Regions from separate parts of the Streptomyces sp. NPDC056231 genome, predicted to be linked through region 3. Evidence: riboswitches for the same ligand, from Rfam matches in the RefSeq annotation. Region 3 holds a riboswitch; each other region holds the start of a gene.
What was found. A riboswitch is a leader RNA that binds a small molecule or an ion and turns the genes downstream of it on or off. The one in region 3 is predicted to bind cobalamin.
Positions count from the first base shown of each region.

Region 1: another riboswitch for cobalamin. It lies ahead of ACNPQM_RS27415 (ribonucleoside-diphosphate reductase subunit alpha); the one in region 3 lies ahead of ACNPQM_RS00720 (prenyltransferase/squalene oxidase repeat-containing protein).
Region 2: another riboswitch for cobalamin. It lies ahead of ACNPQM_RS30670 (HoxN/HupN/NixA family nickel/cobalt transporter); the one in region 3 lies ahead of ACNPQM_RS00720 (prenyltransferase/squalene oxidase repeat-containing protein).
Region 4: another riboswitch for cobalamin. It lies ahead of ACNPQM_RS22350 (CbtB domain-containing protein); the one in region 3 lies ahead of ACNPQM_RS00720 (prenyltransferase/squalene oxidase repeat-containing protein).

Region 1 covers NZ_JBLVKW010000042.1:47,456-51,118, forward strand. The annotation lists gene ACNPQM_RS27405 (RNA-guided endonuclease InsQ/TnpB family protein) at 1-1,208, opposite strand, end outside; partial or broken gene tnpA (IS200/IS605 family transposase) at 1,283-1,672, shown strand; cobalamin riboswitch at 1,812-1,944, shown strand; gene ACNPQM_RS27415 (ribonucleoside-diphosphate reductase subunit alpha) at 2,088-3,663, shown strand, end outside.
Region 2 covers NZ_JBLVKW010000053.1:23,354-27,016, reverse strand. The annotation lists gene ACNPQM_RS30685 (MarR family winged helix-turn-helix transcriptional regulator) at 13-585, opposite strand; gene ACNPQM_RS30680 (hypothetical protein) at 855-1,316, shown strand; partial or broken gene ACNPQM_RS30675 (ArsR/SmtB family transcription factor) at 1,723-2,058, opposite strand; cobalamin riboswitch at 2,124-2,313, shown strand; gene ACNPQM_RS30670 (HoxN/HupN/NixA family nickel/cobalt transporter) at 2,340-3,449, shown strand; gene ACNPQM_RS30665 (hypothetical protein) at 3,560-3,663, shown strand, end outside.
Region 3 covers NZ_JBLVKW010000001.1:157,670-161,332, reverse strand. The annotation lists gene ACNPQM_RS00725 (SCO2322 family protein) at 1-204, opposite strand, end outside; gene ACNPQM_RS00720 (prenyltransferase/squalene oxidase repeat-containing protein) at 246-1,514, opposite strand; cobalamin riboswitch at 1,621-1,755, opposite strand; gene ACNPQM_RS00715 (MBL fold metallo-hydrolase) at 1,787-2,827, opposite strand; gene ACNPQM_RS00710 (aldehyde dehydrogenase) at 3,106-3,663, shown strand, end outside.
Region 4 covers NZ_JBLVKW010000029.1:33,280-36,942, forward strand. The annotation lists gene ACNPQM_RS22340 (Asp23/Gls24 family envelope stress response protein) at 1-264, opposite strand, end outside; gene ACNPQM_RS22345 (histidine phosphatase family protein) at 751-1,329, opposite strand; adenosylcobalamin (AdoCbl) riboswitch at 1,456-1,604, shown strand; gene ACNPQM_RS22350 (CbtB domain-containing protein) at 1,608-1,826, shown strand; gene ACNPQM_RS22355 (CbtA family protein) at 1,855-2,625, shown strand; gene ACNPQM_RS22360 (GNAT family N-acetyltransferase) at 2,693-3,265, opposite strand; gene ACNPQM_RS22365 (tetratricopeptide repeat protein) at 3,445-3,663, opposite strand, start outside.

The DNA of each region.
Region 1 (3,663 bases), on a different contig from region 3:
TCACTGGCGGTGATGCGTTGTCCGCGTTCAGCCGTCCGCCGTGGAGGCGGGACGGCAGGGGCCGTTGACGGGGCCCCGCGTCGCCACAACGTCCACGCGCGGGCGCGGATGTTGCGGGAGCCGTTCCGGTCGGCGTGATCAACGAATCCGCACGACCGGCACACGAACCGGGCCTGGGAGACCCGGTTCGCCTTGTCGATGTGCCCGCACTGGGCGCAGGTGCGGGAGGTGTACGCCGGGTCGACGTACACCACCGGCACTCCTGCCCGGCGGGCCTTGTACACGATGAACTCTCCCAGCTGGGCGAAGGCCCCGGTGTGGAGCGTGGCCCGTTGGGGCTTGCGAAGCCGTACCCTCGCCCGGATGCCCGTGAGGTCTTCCAGGGCGATTCCGCGCGAGGTGCGTTCAGCCTCGGCCACGATATGTTTCGCGATCTTGTGGTTGATGTCCCGGGCCCGCCGCGCGTCCTTGCGGCGCCGCCGTACGGCGCGGCGCATGGCGGACTTGGTGTTCTTCTTCTGCAGCTTGGTGCGCAGCTTCCGGTCGCGGAGCCGCATGCGGTTTAACTGCCGTCCGGCCATGATGCGGCCGTCCGAAGTGGTGGCGATGTTCACGATCCCCAGATCAACCCCAAGGAAATCCACCGGATCGGTATTCAGTTCCGCTTCGGGCACCTCGCAGGTCGCGACCAGGTACCAGCAGCCGTCCCGGCACACCAGATCCGACTCACCCTTGCGATAGCGGGCGAGGGTGGCCAGCTGCTCCGTACTGCCGGTGAACGCGACTCCCTTGACCCGCCCGGCAGTCGTCCAGATCGAGACGGTGCGCGTGTCCATCTGCCAGGACAGCATCCGGTCGTCATAGGGCTGGGCCGCATGAGACCGGAAGGAGACCGGCTTGCCGGTGGTCTGGCGGTGGCGCTTCGTGCCGGGCCTGCCGAGGTTCCCCGCCCGCAGGTTCGCCTGCAGCGTGGTGTACGCGTCGCAGGTCTTCTTGATCACGTGCTGGGCGGCCTGCGCTCCCAGCCCCCACCGCTCCTTCACCTCGGCGTAGGTGTGCTCGCGCAGCGCGAAGTTCCGGAACGTTGCCCTCTCGAACGCAACCTCACTCGCCCACGAGGCTGCCTCGTTGCAGGCACGCAGGGTCGCCTCAAGTGCCGCCGCCTGCACGGACGTCGGTAAGAGCTTGACCTGCACCACCAGCTTCACCCGGCCAGACTAACGCCCAAGATTGACCCACGTCCTGAGATTAGGCACTACACACCGATATACACGGAGGAAGAATGATCATTCACACCCTGCACGCCCACTTGGTCTTCATCCCCACATATGGCGGGGCGTGTTCACCGACGAGATCCTGATGCGCTGCGCGCAGGTCATGGGGGGACGTAAGCGGACTTCGGTACCACGCTGGTCGAGTTCAACGGCAAACAGGACCAAGCACGTTCATCTCCTGGTCCACTACCCGCCCAAAGTCGCGCTCTCCGAACTCGCCGGCTGCCTCAAGGACGCCTCCAATCGCCACCTCCGACAGGACTCGCCCGACCCCACCCACAAGCACCTGTGGGGCCAGCACTTCTGTCTGGTCACCGTCCCGCTTCGCCCCGTCCTGCGGCGGGGCACCCCTGTCCCTCATCAAGGAGTACATCGAGCAACAGAAACGACCCACCTGACCTTCGAAACTGTTCCAGCACTCCGCACCTACGAGCCACGGGAAACAATTCCTCCCGGGCCCAAGCATCGGGGCTCCTTGTACGATCATGCTGAACCCGTACGACACAACATGTGGGGGCCGCCTCATCGGGCGGCCCCCACATGTATGCTCATGCTCGCTGTCGCTGCAGGGAAATCCGGTGCGAATCCGGAACTGTCCCGCAACGGTATATTCGGGTCCCTTTTGCGCACCCTGAAAGTCCGAGGACCTGCCGACAGCGCGTCCGGCTCGACCGATCCGGACGCCCAGACGTCCGGGCCTCGCGGATGGGCCGGTGGACGCCGCACGCAGTGCTGCCCTCCTTCTTCGGGCATGCCTCCGTGTGGCTGCCCCGCTCACCCGCCGGCCCCGAGCCGAGCGAGGGAGAGCACCACGTGACCATCGCGCCAGCCGATCCGGCTTCAGTCGCCGAGTCCGCGGGAACCACGAACGACGGACCTGGGACCGCACTGCTGCGGACCCTGACCGACCTCACTGCCGATCTGCCCGACACCGACCCCGGCCGCGTCGCCGCCGCCGCGCTGCGCGGACGCAACGCCGCGTCGGACGAGTCGGAGTTGCGCACGCTGGCCACCGAGGCCGCCGCGGGTCTGATCGCCGAGGACCCCGCGTACTCCCGGCTCGCCGCCCGCCTCCTGACCCGCACCATCGCGGACGAGGCAGCCGGTCAGGGCGCGCTGTCGTTCTCCGCCTCGGTCGCCGTCGGCCACCGCGAGGGTCTGATCGCGGACCGTACGGCCGCGTTCGTGGCGCTCCACGCGGCCCGGCTCGACGCGCTGGTCGAGCAGTCCCTCGCCGACGGCGCCGACGACCGGTTCGGCTACTTCGGGCTGCGGACACTGCACAGCCGCTATCTGCTGCGCCACCCGCTCACCCGCCAGGTCATCGAGACGCCGCAGCACTTCATGCTGCGTGTCGCCGCCGGCCTCGCCGAGGACGAGTCGGTGCGCGCACTGGACGAGGTCGCCGCGCTGTACGGTCTGATGAGCCGCCTCGACTACCTCCCCTCCTCCCCCACACTCTTCAACTCCGGCACCCGGCACCCGCAGATGTCCTCCTGCTATCTGCTGGACTCACCGCTGGACGAGCTCGACTCCATCTACGACCGCTACCACCAGGTGGCGCGGCTCTCCAAGCACGCGGGCGGCATCGGCCTCTCGTACTCCCGGATCCGCGCCCGCGGTTCGCTGATCCGCGGCACCAACGGGCACTCCAACGGCATCGTGCCGTTCCTGAAGACGCTCGACGCTTCGGTCGCCGCAGTGAACCAGGGCGGCCGCCGCAAGGGTGCCGCCGCCGTCTACCTGGAGACGTGGCACGCCGACATCGAGGAATTCCTGGAGCTGCGCGACAACACGGGCGAGGATCAGCGGCGTACGCACAACCTCAACCTGGCGCACTGGATCCCGGACGAGTTCATGCGCCGGGTCGACGCGGACGGCGACTGGTCGCTGTTCTCCCCCGCCGACGTGCCGGAGCTGGTCGATCTGTGGGGCGACGAGTTCGACGCCGCCTACCGGGCCGCCGAGGCCAAGGGCCTGGCCCGCAAGTCGATGCCCGCGCGTGAGCTGTACGGCCGGATGATGCGGACGCTCGCCCAGACCGGCCAGGGCTGGATGACGTTCAAGGACGCCTCCAACCGGACGGCCAACCAGACCGCCGAGCCGGGCCGCGTCGTCCACTCGTCGAACCTGTGCACCGAGATCCTCGAAGTCACCGACGACGGCGAGACCGCCGTCTGCAACCTCGGTTCGGTCAACCTCGGTTCGTTCGTGGCCGACGGCGGCATCGACTGGGAGCGGCTGGACTCCACCGTCCGTACCGCCGTGACGTTCCTCGACCGGGTCGTCGACATCAACTTCTACCCGACCGAGCAGGCCGGCCGCTCCAACGCCCGCTGGCGTCCGGTGGGGCTGGGCGCGATGGGGCTCCAGGACGTCTTCTTCCGGC
Region 2 (3,663 bases), on a different contig from region 3:
GGAACTCGACCTTCACGCCTTGGGGCGGCGTCCGCTGCGGCGCGGCGCGGGTTCGGCGCCGTCCAGCAGGGCGAGGCGACGCTCCTCGCCCTGCTCCTCCACCTGGAGCACGACCCGGCGCAGCCCCTCCGCGACACTGCGGCACTCCTCGTCGCTGAGCTGCCCGGTGACAAATGCCTCCTCCTCGTTGAACTGGGGAAACACGCGTTGCATGAGCTCCTCGCCCTCGTCCGTGAGGCTGAGCAGCACCAGCCTCCCGTCAGTGGGATGACCGGACCGCCGCACCAGCCCCCGCGCCTCCAGAGTGCGCGAAACCCCGGTGAGGGTCCCCTTGGAGATGCCCGCTTCCTCCGCCACGTGCCGCGTCTCGGACTCGCCCCAGATCCACACCACCCACAGCACGACGAACGCCGTCCAGGTCAGCTCGGACTCGCGCAGCACCGAGTTCTCCAGGTGCTGCCTGACCGCGGAGGCGGCGCGGTAGATATTGGCCACCACGGCCATCTGCTCGTGCCGGACCGGAATGCCCCCCAGCTTCGCACCTGCCAGCTTCTCGGCTTCGGTGATGGATCGTTGGCCGGGCACGGGCACACCCCTCCGACGCCATTGCGGCGCCTTGGATCGACGCTATCGTTCGGGACCAAATTGTACGGAGTTCCGGCCGACAGGGCATGTGCCGACGATGTACCTCGAAACCAGTAGTGGACTCCCCTGCTCTGGCCGCACTACGGGAACGCGCTGCCTCATCCGGCAGGTGGCACGGACCGCCCGGGGCGCCGGGTACCGTGGAGCCCGCCGATCCCGTGGACCTTCTTGCGGGCTGCGTGACCCCCGTAGGAACAGATGAGGAACCGATGACGACGAACCGCGGACGCAAAGACGTCATCCGCGACCGGATGGCTGCCACCGGCGAGTCGTACAACGTAGCCGCCCGCAACCTGAAGGCGATGAAGGACATGGGCGCCACCCGTGACGCCGTCCTCACGCAGCGCTGGCGCCCGGCGGACTCGCTCGACGTTCCGTGCCCCTGCGGCGGGACCTGCGAGCCCGGCGAGACCTGCGACCACTGCCATGCCCGGCACCGTCATGTGGCACGCTACCCCGGCAGCGTCACGGATGTGGAGACCTGGGCCGACCGGTACGACTGCATGGGGTGCTCGTCCTCGTACACGCTGATCGTCGTCCTGCACGGCCGCCCCTGGGGTGTCGCCGAGACGGTGGTCCAGGGCGGGGCGGCCGAGCCGATGGTCAGGGCGCGGGTGTTTCCCGGCGTCGCCCACCCGCTGCTGCGCCCCGAGAGCCCCGAGGACGACTGACCGGCTGAGGACGAGGGCGTACCCCGCCGGCCCAGCGGGGTACGCCCTCGTCCGGTGCCAACCGCTGATGCGGTACCGCTGGTCGGTCGGTGTCTGCGGGACGGGGTGAAGGCAGCCGTCGCCGGCTTCCAGCGAGCCGAGGTGACCTGAACCGACAAAATCACCGCACTACCCACGACGCGCGTCGCGGACGTGCTGGGTTTTGTGGAGGGGCGGGACATCGATCCCCTCAGCAACAGTCGGCCGTACTACGAAAGAGTCCTGCCTGAGGCTCGCCGTGATCGCTTGTGGCCGCGGATCCTCACCGTCATCCTGAGCCACTTCCTCTTCCTGCCAGTTTCGGCGCCGCTCCGGTGGCCTCCAGGAACAGTGTGCCGTCGGCGCCTGCGTCTTGGGACGTGCAGTGTTTCAGCAACGCGGAAATCGGGCCGTCGACGAGCCGGTAGCGCACGATCCGGCCGTCCTTCTCACCCTCGACGATGCCGGCGGCCCGCAGAAGACGCAGAGCCTGGGAGACGGCGGTGTCCCGCATCCCGCTGGCGACGGCGAGGTCGGACACGGCGATGGGGCCCGCCTCATGGAGGGCGAGCAGCAAGGACAGACGTCCGGGATCGGAGAGCAGAGAGAAGCGATCGGCCCAGCCGCGTACGCGCTCGGGCTCGCCCATGGCGGCGATGGCATCGCAGACCCGATGGCCGTCAATGGTGCGCCGCCCGGCGTGTTCCGCGGGAACCAGATGCATGGACACATCATCGCAGTCACGCCCTTCACCTGCATACCTGGTCAGTTATGCAGGCTTGCAGCCTTCTAGGGTGGGCGGGCCGTGGTGTTCGGGAAGACCGGTGACAGCCCCCAAGGGCTCAGTCCGGAGCGGCCCTCGCCACTGTGATCGGGAAGTTCCCGCCCCATGCATTGCCACTGGCCTCGCGGCCGGGAAGGCAGGGGCGGGCGCGTTGACCCGTCAGCCAGGAGACCGGCCACGGCAGCACGAAGCTGATCCACGAGGTGCTGGAGCGTGACCGTATGACCGTGTCCCAAGGCGTGCCCGAAACCGCCGCCGCCCCGTCCTTCCGCTGGCGCCGCGAGGACACCGTCCGAACCGCAGGACTGCTGGCCGTGATCGTCGCGCTGCACGTGGTCGCGTTCGGAATCCTGTTTCTGCTCGTGATTCCGCATCACTACGAGGTCGGCACCAAGGCGTTCGGGGTCGGCCTGGGCATCACCGCCTACACCCTCGGCATGCGGCACGCCTTCGACGCGGACCACATCGCGGCGATCGACAACACCACCCGCAAGCTGATGGCCGACGGCAAGCGGCCGGTGTCGGTGGGCTTCTGGTTCGCGCTCGGGCACTCCAGTGTGGTGGTCGTCATGGCCGCACTGGTCGCCGGGGGCGCGAAGCTCGCCGGCACCCTGATGGACGACGGCTCCCGAACCCACCAAGTCCTCGGCACTGTGGGCACCACGGTGTCCGGCAGCTTTCTATATCTCATCGCCGCCCTCAACCTCGTGGCGCTGTTCGGCATCATCCGCGTCTTCAAGGCGATGCGGGCCGGACGGTACGACGAGGCGGAGCTGGAGGCCCACCTCGACTCGCGCGGCTTCATGAACCGCCTTCTGGGGCGGTTCACCAAGTCCATCCGCCGGCCCGGCCAAATGTTCCCGCTCGGCTTCCTGTTCGGGGTCGGCTTCGACACCACGACCGAGGTCCTGCTCCTCGCTCTGGCCGGCAACGGCGCCGCCGCCGGCCTCCCCTGGTACGCGGTCCTGTGCCTGCCCCTCCTCTTCGCGGCGGGCATGAGCCTGTTCGACACCCTGGACGGCACGTTCATGAACTTCGCCTACCAGTGGGCGTTCTCGAACCCCGTTCGCAAGGTGTTCTACAACCTCACGATCACCGGCCTGTCCATCGCGGTGGCCTTCTTCGTCGGCACGATCGAGCTGGTCGGCGTTCTGCACGACAAGCTCGCCCTGAGCGATGACGTCACCGGCTGGATCGCGGGCCTGAACCTGGACAACGTCGGCTATGTCATCGTCGGCCTGTTCGTGGTCGTCTGGGCCGTGGCCATCGCCTACTGGCGGCTGGCCAAGGTCGAGGAGCGCTGGAGCGCCCGCACCGCAGACGCCGCCTGACGGCGGCAGAAAGAGACCACCGCCGACATCTTCGAGGCCATCGAGCACGCCTCAGGGCGACGGTGAAGCCTGAAGCTGCAGGACAACCAGTTGCGGCGCATGGTGGTGCCATGGATGAGCACCCTCCTGTGGTCGTGCTTCCGCCCTCGCCGGACGGTGGGCGGCAGGTGACGATCCACGGCGAGCGCGTAGGCACCGCCTACAGCCTTTTCGA
Region 3 (3,663 bases):
CTGGGAGTCCTCGCTCACGGAGAACCGGAAGCCCTGCACCGACCCGTCGGCGGGCCGGACGAGCGAGGGGCCCTGGGTGGCATAGGCCCAGCCGGACCCCTTGCCCTCCCAGAACGACCAGTAGCGGTAGCCGGCCGCATGGGCGGTGCCCGCGCCGAGCACGGTCAGAGCGGCGCCGAGCACCAGCAGCAGCGCGACGGCCACCCGTCCGCCGAACGCATTCCCCGCACGATTTCCCGCTCGGTTCACGGCTGCTGGGGCTTCCGGCGGCTGCTGATCAGGAAGCCGATACCCGCACCGGCGGCGAGGCCGATACCGACCAGCCACCACACTCCGAGACCGGCGTCGTCGCTGGTGCCGGCCTCGGCCGAGAAGTCGTCCGGGGTCTCACTGGGCGTGATGACGGCGGCGGGCGCGGGTCCGCTCGCGTTCAGTTCCCGGATCAGGTCGACGCCGCCGAAGTCGTGGGCGTCGGCGCCGGTCGCGTGCGCGGCCAGGACCAGCTGGGCGTAGGCGGCGGGGCCGCCCTCCTCGGCCCAGCTCCTGGAGTTCTTCTGCAGCCAGCCGACCGCGCCGGCCGCCTTGTTCTTGTGGCCGGCCGAGGCCAGGGCGACGACCGCGTCCGCGGTGTTGCCGACGTCGGGCTGCGGGGTGGTGTCGTCGGCGCCCGGCATCGGCGGCAGGTTCAGGTGGTTGCCGTTCTTCGCGAGGGCGTCCGCGAGGTAGAAGGCGCCGTTCCGGGCGGCCTGCTCCGGCTTGACGACGTCGCCCTTCCGGCAGGCCGGCGGCTTGCCTGCGACCGCGGCGTTGTCTCCGGCGGCCATCCCCTTGCCCATCGAGCCGAGCACGGCGGCCGCGGTGGCGTCCGCGTTCGCGGCGAGCTTCCCGCCCTTGTCGGGCTGGTAGGCGAACGCGCCGCCGTCCGGGCCGCCGCACGGGATCGCGAGAGCGAGCAGCGCGTCGTACGGGGTTTTGCCGCCAGGATTCGTCATGTCGCCGATCCGCTGGCCCTGCCGGGCCAGCGCGCCGATCACGATCGAGGTGGAGTTGGCGTCGCTGGGGGAGCCCGGGTTGTAGCCCCAGCCGCCGTCCTCGTTCTGGATGGACTTCAGCCAGCGGACGCCGTTGTTGACGATGTCGCCGTGCCCGCCGACCTCCGCCAGCGCCTGCACCGCGGCGGCGGTCGCATTGGTGTCCAGCGTGGTCTTGGCGTCGCACGCCTTGGAGACATCGGCGCGGTACGAGGCGTAGGCGCCGTTCGCGCACTGCTGGGCGATCAGCCAGTCCACCGACTTCGTCGCGGGCACGACCCCCTCGACGCGCTGGGCGAGGAACGCCAGCGACTGCCGCCAGACCCCGTCGTACGTCGGGTCCTTGGTGCCGTACAGCCCGGAGGGCAGCGCGACGGACGGGGTGGGGGAGGGAGACGGCGCCGCGACCGCGGCCGGGGCAGCGGCCGCACAGAGCACGGTGGCGATGGCGGCGAGCGCTGCTGCGCTGCGGCGTACGGTCATGGCGGGCTGGGCCTCTCCTGTGGGGAACCGGGCACAGGCACACACAGGCACCAGGCTCCGGCCCCGTATTCCTCGACGGTGCCGGTCACCGGGGTTCCGGTGACGCGAGCCGGTCACGACCGCGGACAGGGCAGCCCGACTCACCGCTGTGTCGGCGGCTCACGGTTGCGTGGTCAGTGCCGGATTTGCACCGGCTTCCCCCTGAACGGGCATGATGACGACTCGCACACTCTACCGGGACGTAGCACGCTCACCTCGGGCGGAGGGCTGCCTCACACCGCGACGTACGTCACCGGCCCGCTGCCGGGCACCGCCTCCGCGCGCCCCAGCTTCACCAGCCGGCGCACATGGGCCTCCGCCTCGGAGACGGCGATGTTCCGCGAGCCGTACGGGATCTGTTCCCAGGGCCGGTTCCACTCCATCCGCTCGGCCAGTTGCCACGGCGTCAACGGGGTGGCGAGCAGAGCGAGCAGTCCGGTCAGCCGCTCCTCGTGATGGTCGAGGAGTTCCCGTACGCGTCCCGCCGCGTCCGTGAACGCGTGCTGGTGGGCGGGCAGCACCTCGGCGACCCCGAGCCGGCCGATGCGCTCCAGTGAGTCCAGGTAGTCGCCCAGGGGGTCGGTGACCGCCGCGTCGTCCGGGTCCTCGTACAGCCCGATGTGGGGGCTGATCCCGGGCAGCAGATGGTCGCCGGAGAAGAGGCGGCCGCGGCCGGGCAGATCGGCCGGATGGTCCTCCTCCAGGTGCAGGCAGACATGGCCGGGGGTGTGGCCCGGCGTCCAGATCGCCCGGAGCCGCCGGCCCGCGAGGTCGAGCAGCTCGCCGGGGACGATCTCCCGGTCCGGAAGGGCGGCGCGCAGTCCGGGTAGCGTGCGCATCCGGCCGCCGCCCGTGCGGGCGGCGCGCAGCGGGGCGAGGTGCTCCTCGGGTGCGCCGGCCGCGGCGAGCTTCGCCGCCAGGTAGGTCAGCCAGGTGCCCGGTTCGGACTCACGGGTACGGCGCACGATCGCCGTGTCCGCGGCATGCATCGCGATCCACGCCCCCGACGCCTCGCGGACCTGTCCGGAGAGTCCGTGGTGGTCGGGATGGTGGTGGGTGATGACCACGCCGTGGATGCCGGCGATGTCCACACCCGCGGCGGCGACTCCGGCGACCAGGGTGTCCCAGGCGTCGGGGTCGTCCCAGCCGGTGTCGACGAGGACCGGCCCGCGATCGGTGTCGAGGACGTGCACCAGGGTGTGGCCGAGCGGGTTGTCCGGGATCGGGACCTTGATGGACCACACGCCGCCACCGTGCTCGGTCACCTGTGTCATGGGGCTTCCCCTCTCCCGTCCCCGCCCGCGGCTGTGTTGCGCCACGCCCACTGTAACGAGAACTCGTTCCATTAGTAGCCCAGGACGGCTATCGGTTTCGGGTCAACGGGTCAGCGAGGGAACGTAGTTCCCCCGGTCACCGCGGATCGAAGGGGAAGATGTGGTGGATGTCCGATGCGTGGACTCCTGGAACTGGAACTGATATCAGTTCTGACACGGAGTCAGGTGTGAAGTCAGGTGCGGAGTCGGTACGTGCCGGGTCGCGGGAGGCAGCAGCCATGACCGAGCTTGTGGAACACGGAAAACTGTTCATCGGCGGGGAGTTGGTCGATCCGCTCGGCCGGGACGTCATCGAGGTGATATCGCCCCACACCGAGCAGGTCATCGGCCGGGTGCCGCACGCCTGCGAAGCGGATGTGGACCGGGCCGTCACCGCTGCCCGCCGGGCCTTCGACGAAGGGCCCTGGCCGCGCGCGTCCCTGGACGAGCGGATCGAGGTGGTCACGCGGATCAAGGACGCGTTCGCCGTGCGGTACGAGGAGATCGCCCGCGTCATCAGCTCCGAGAACGGAACTCCGTACAGCTCCAGCGTGATGGTGCAGTCGCTCGCCGCGATGATGGTGTGGGACGCGGCGATCACTGTCGCCCGCACCTTCCCGTACGAGGAGCGCCGCGACGGCGCTCTCGGGCCGCTGCTGGTGCGCCGGGAGCCGGTCGGGGTGGTCGCGGCCGTCGTGCCGTGGAACGTCCCGCAGTTCACCGCTGCCGCCAAGCTCGCGCCCGCCCTGCTGGCCGGCTGCTCCGCCGTGCTCAAGGTTTCGCCCGAATCCCCGCTG
Region 4 (3,663 bases), on a different contig from region 3:
GCTGGTGACGGACTGACCTCCCGCTCCGGGCACCCGTTCCCGCACAGCGCCCACACCGCGGGCGAATCCCCCTCCCATGCCCTGGACTCCGGGCACGCCCCGGGCCGCCAGCCCGGCGATCTTCGCCACCACGCCGTCGGCGATCGTGGTTCGGCCCCGCGATCCAGGTTCCGTTCTGCGGTTTCCGCCGTGCGGTCCTGCTCCGTGCACGGCCTCGGATTGTGGGCGGGTGGTCTCGGGTTTCACCTGCGTTTGATCGGTCATGGCCGGTCGCCCTTCCGACGAGAAGGTGGATTCGAACGCTTTGGCCAGTTTACGTACCATTTGTCAACATTGCGCGAGTGATAGGGGTATGCGGGCGGATTCACGGGCGGATTCACGGGCGGGTCCGCCGCAGAGGGGATGGGTGGGATTCCGCGGTTCGTCACGGAGACGGCTCGCCCGCCCACCGTCTGTCCGCTGCGCTGGTGACCGCAGACGAAAGGTCGGCCCAACGATGCACCGGTGGCAGGGCCGTTGCGGTTCGCTGCGGTGTTCTTCGTCCAGTGGGACGGCTGCTGCGCCACACTCCGATCGTGGTCTTCCTGCCACAGGTGGCGAACCTCGGGGGCCTACACCATCCTGGGCTCCGCCTCCACGACCGCTTCGGTCGCACCGTTGACGAACTCGGACAGCCCGACCGGTCGTCGGGGATGCTGTGACCTGACGTCACCGGCAGGGCGGGCCGGTCCGGCGGTGGCGGGCGACGGGTTACGGGGCGTCGGTTCCGGTGTTCAAGGACCGGCCACAGCGCAGGTTCCAGCGGCCGGACCGGCCGCTGAGCTCTGTCAGTGTCAACGGGGCGACGTCCAACCGCCAGAACGCCTGCGGCGGAAGGCCCAGCGCATGCACGATCGCGGCGCGCACCACCGCGGGTTCGACCACAGCGATCAGGCGGCCGTCCCCGGCGCCGTCCCGATGCAACGAGTCCAGCCAGCCGCCCACTCGCGCACACAGGTCCAGTAGCGACTCGCCGCCGTGCGGTGCCGCCGAAGGGTCGGACAGCCAGGCCGACACCGCCTCCGGCTCGGCCTCGCTCACCTCCGCCAGCCGCTGCCCGCTCCAGCGCCCCAAGTTCCAGCCGTGGAGGACCGGTTCGGGCTCGGAGTGCAGCCCCAACGCCTCGGAGGTCCCGGCGCACCGTTCGTCCGCTCCGCACACCCGGCGATCGGCTGGAGGCACCGCGGCAGCGGCCGCACGCGCCCGCCGGACACCGGACGCGTCGAGCGGGGCGTCGCCGTCGAAACGGGCTTCACGCAACGCCGCATTGAGCGCCGGTGAGATCAACATCACGTGCACCGTCAACACCGGTGTCAACTCCCTGAACTGTGGCCTTTCGGGTAAGCACACCATGGCATCCGGGCCTCCCGGCCCCGCAGTCGGCGCCATGGCGGCGCGTGCCCGCAGGCGGTATGGTCGCGACGAACATGACGACGGTGTGACGGAAGTCCGGTGAGAATCCGGCACGGTCGCGCCACTGTGAACCCGTACTCCTGCGGGAAGTCAGACCCGGCACCGTCGTCTCAGGCACCACGATCGGGACGCGTGTTCCCTCAGGAGGTTCTGCCATGGCACAGACTGCTGCCCCCGCAACCGTCGCCACCCCCGCCATCACCCCCATCTCACTGAAGGCCATTGCCCCGTGGGCGGTCTTCTTCGGCATTCTCATGCTCGTTCTGCTGTACTTCGTCGGCGCAGAGCAGGGTGCCACCGCCGTCATCTCCGGCGAAGGTGTCCACGAGTGGGTCCACGACGGCCGTCACCTGCTCGGTTTCCCCTGCCACTGACGCGCTGCACACCTCAGGGGAACCGTTCATGAACTCCATATCTGTCAGAGCGCTGCTCGTCCGCGGCATGCTGGCCGGACTTGCCGCGGGCGCGCTCGCTCTTGCCGTCGCCTACTTCCTCGGCGAATCCCGGGTGGACGCGTCGATCGCGCTCGAAGAGGCTCACAGTCACGAGCACGGCGGTGAGGAACTCGTCAGCCGTACCATGCAGTCCACCGCGGGTCTCGCCACCGGTGTCCTGGTCTTCGGCGTGGCGATCGGCGGCATCGCCGCGCTGGTCTTCTGCTACGCACTCGGCCGCATCGGCAGGTTCGGCCCGAGAGCCACGGCCGCATTGATCGCGTTCGGCGCCCTGCTGACCGTGTACGTCGTGCCGTTCCTCAAATACCCGGCCAATCCGCCGGCTGTCGGAAATCCCGACACGATCGGCCAACGCACCACCTTGTTCTTCCTGATGGTCGCCCTCAGCGTGCTGTTGGCCGTCGCTGCCGTCATCTTGGGCAAGCGGCTGGCTCCCCGCCTGGGCAACTGGAACGCGTCCATCGCCGCGTCCGCCGCCTATGTGCTCGTCATCGGGCTGGCCTACGCCTTCCTGCCCTCGTTCAACGAGGTCGGCAAGGACTTCCCGGCCAGTCTGCTGTGGGAGTTCCGCCTTGCCACCCTCGCCGTTCAGGCCACGCTGTGGACCACTTTCGGTCTGGTCTTCGGCTATCTGACCGAGCGGCTGCTGGCGCCCAAGGCCGGCGCAGTGACGGCCGGGGACGGTCCCACGTCCCACGCGGCCGCCGCTGCGAGCTGAGGCGCCGGCCGACTCGTCGGCCGTATGACGGCAGAACCCACCGGGATGCCCCGGTGGGTTCTGCCGTCTATGCGGCGTCCGTCGCGTCGGTCGCTTCAGTCACGTACGTCGGATGCGTTGTGTCCGACGCCTCCGATGGCTCCGGCGTGTCCGACCAGTCGATCAAGAAGTGCTTCAGCCGGTCGTCCGCCCTGACGAAGCGCATTCCTGCTGCCATCATGACGTGGTGGGACGCGATGTTGTCGAGGTCGGCATCGCCGATCACGGCGGCGACACCCTCGCCGCGGGCGAACTCCAGCAGTGCCCGCAGCGCCTCGGAGGCGTACCCCTTGCCGCGCGCCGCAGGGGTCAGGCCGTAGCCGATTGTCACCTGCCCCTCCGCGTCCGGAACGCCGTGAAAGCCCACTCCGCCTATGGTGTGTCCGTCCTGACGGAGGCGGATCTCGTAGGCGCCGAACGGCTGGGGATTGCCGGTGTCGGCGCAGTGCTCCAGGAAATGCCGGGCCCCGGCCGCGTCGCCGTCGCCGGGGTACTCCGGTGCCCATAGGGCACCCGGCCCCGGACGGCGGGCCACGATGTTCTCCGCCTCGGCGGGACTCAGCGGGTGGAGTACGAGTCGAGGTGTCAGAAGATCTCTCATGACTCGTCGGACTATCACGGCGGCGAGGTTCGGCGCACCGGAATTATCGGAGTTTTTGCTGTCGGAAGGAGTGGGCGGCCGGGTCGGCATGCGCACGCCGACCCGGCCCACCGCCTGAGGCGGCGTGAGGAGGGCGGGGCTTCTCCGCCGGACAGCGTCCGTCCCGAAGCCCCGCCGGCTCAGCTGCTCACGTCCTCCCCGAAGTCCCCGGACATCGCCGCCGCCATCCGCAGATGAGGCTTCGCCTCCTCCTGCCGGCCCTGCCGCTCCAGGGTGCGGCCGAGCATCAGCCGCGCGTAGTGCTCCACCGGGTCGCGCTGCAGCACCGCCCGCAGCTCTGCCTCGGCCTTGCCGAGCCGCGCCGAGTGGTAGTAGGCGCGGGCCAGCAGCAGCCGCGG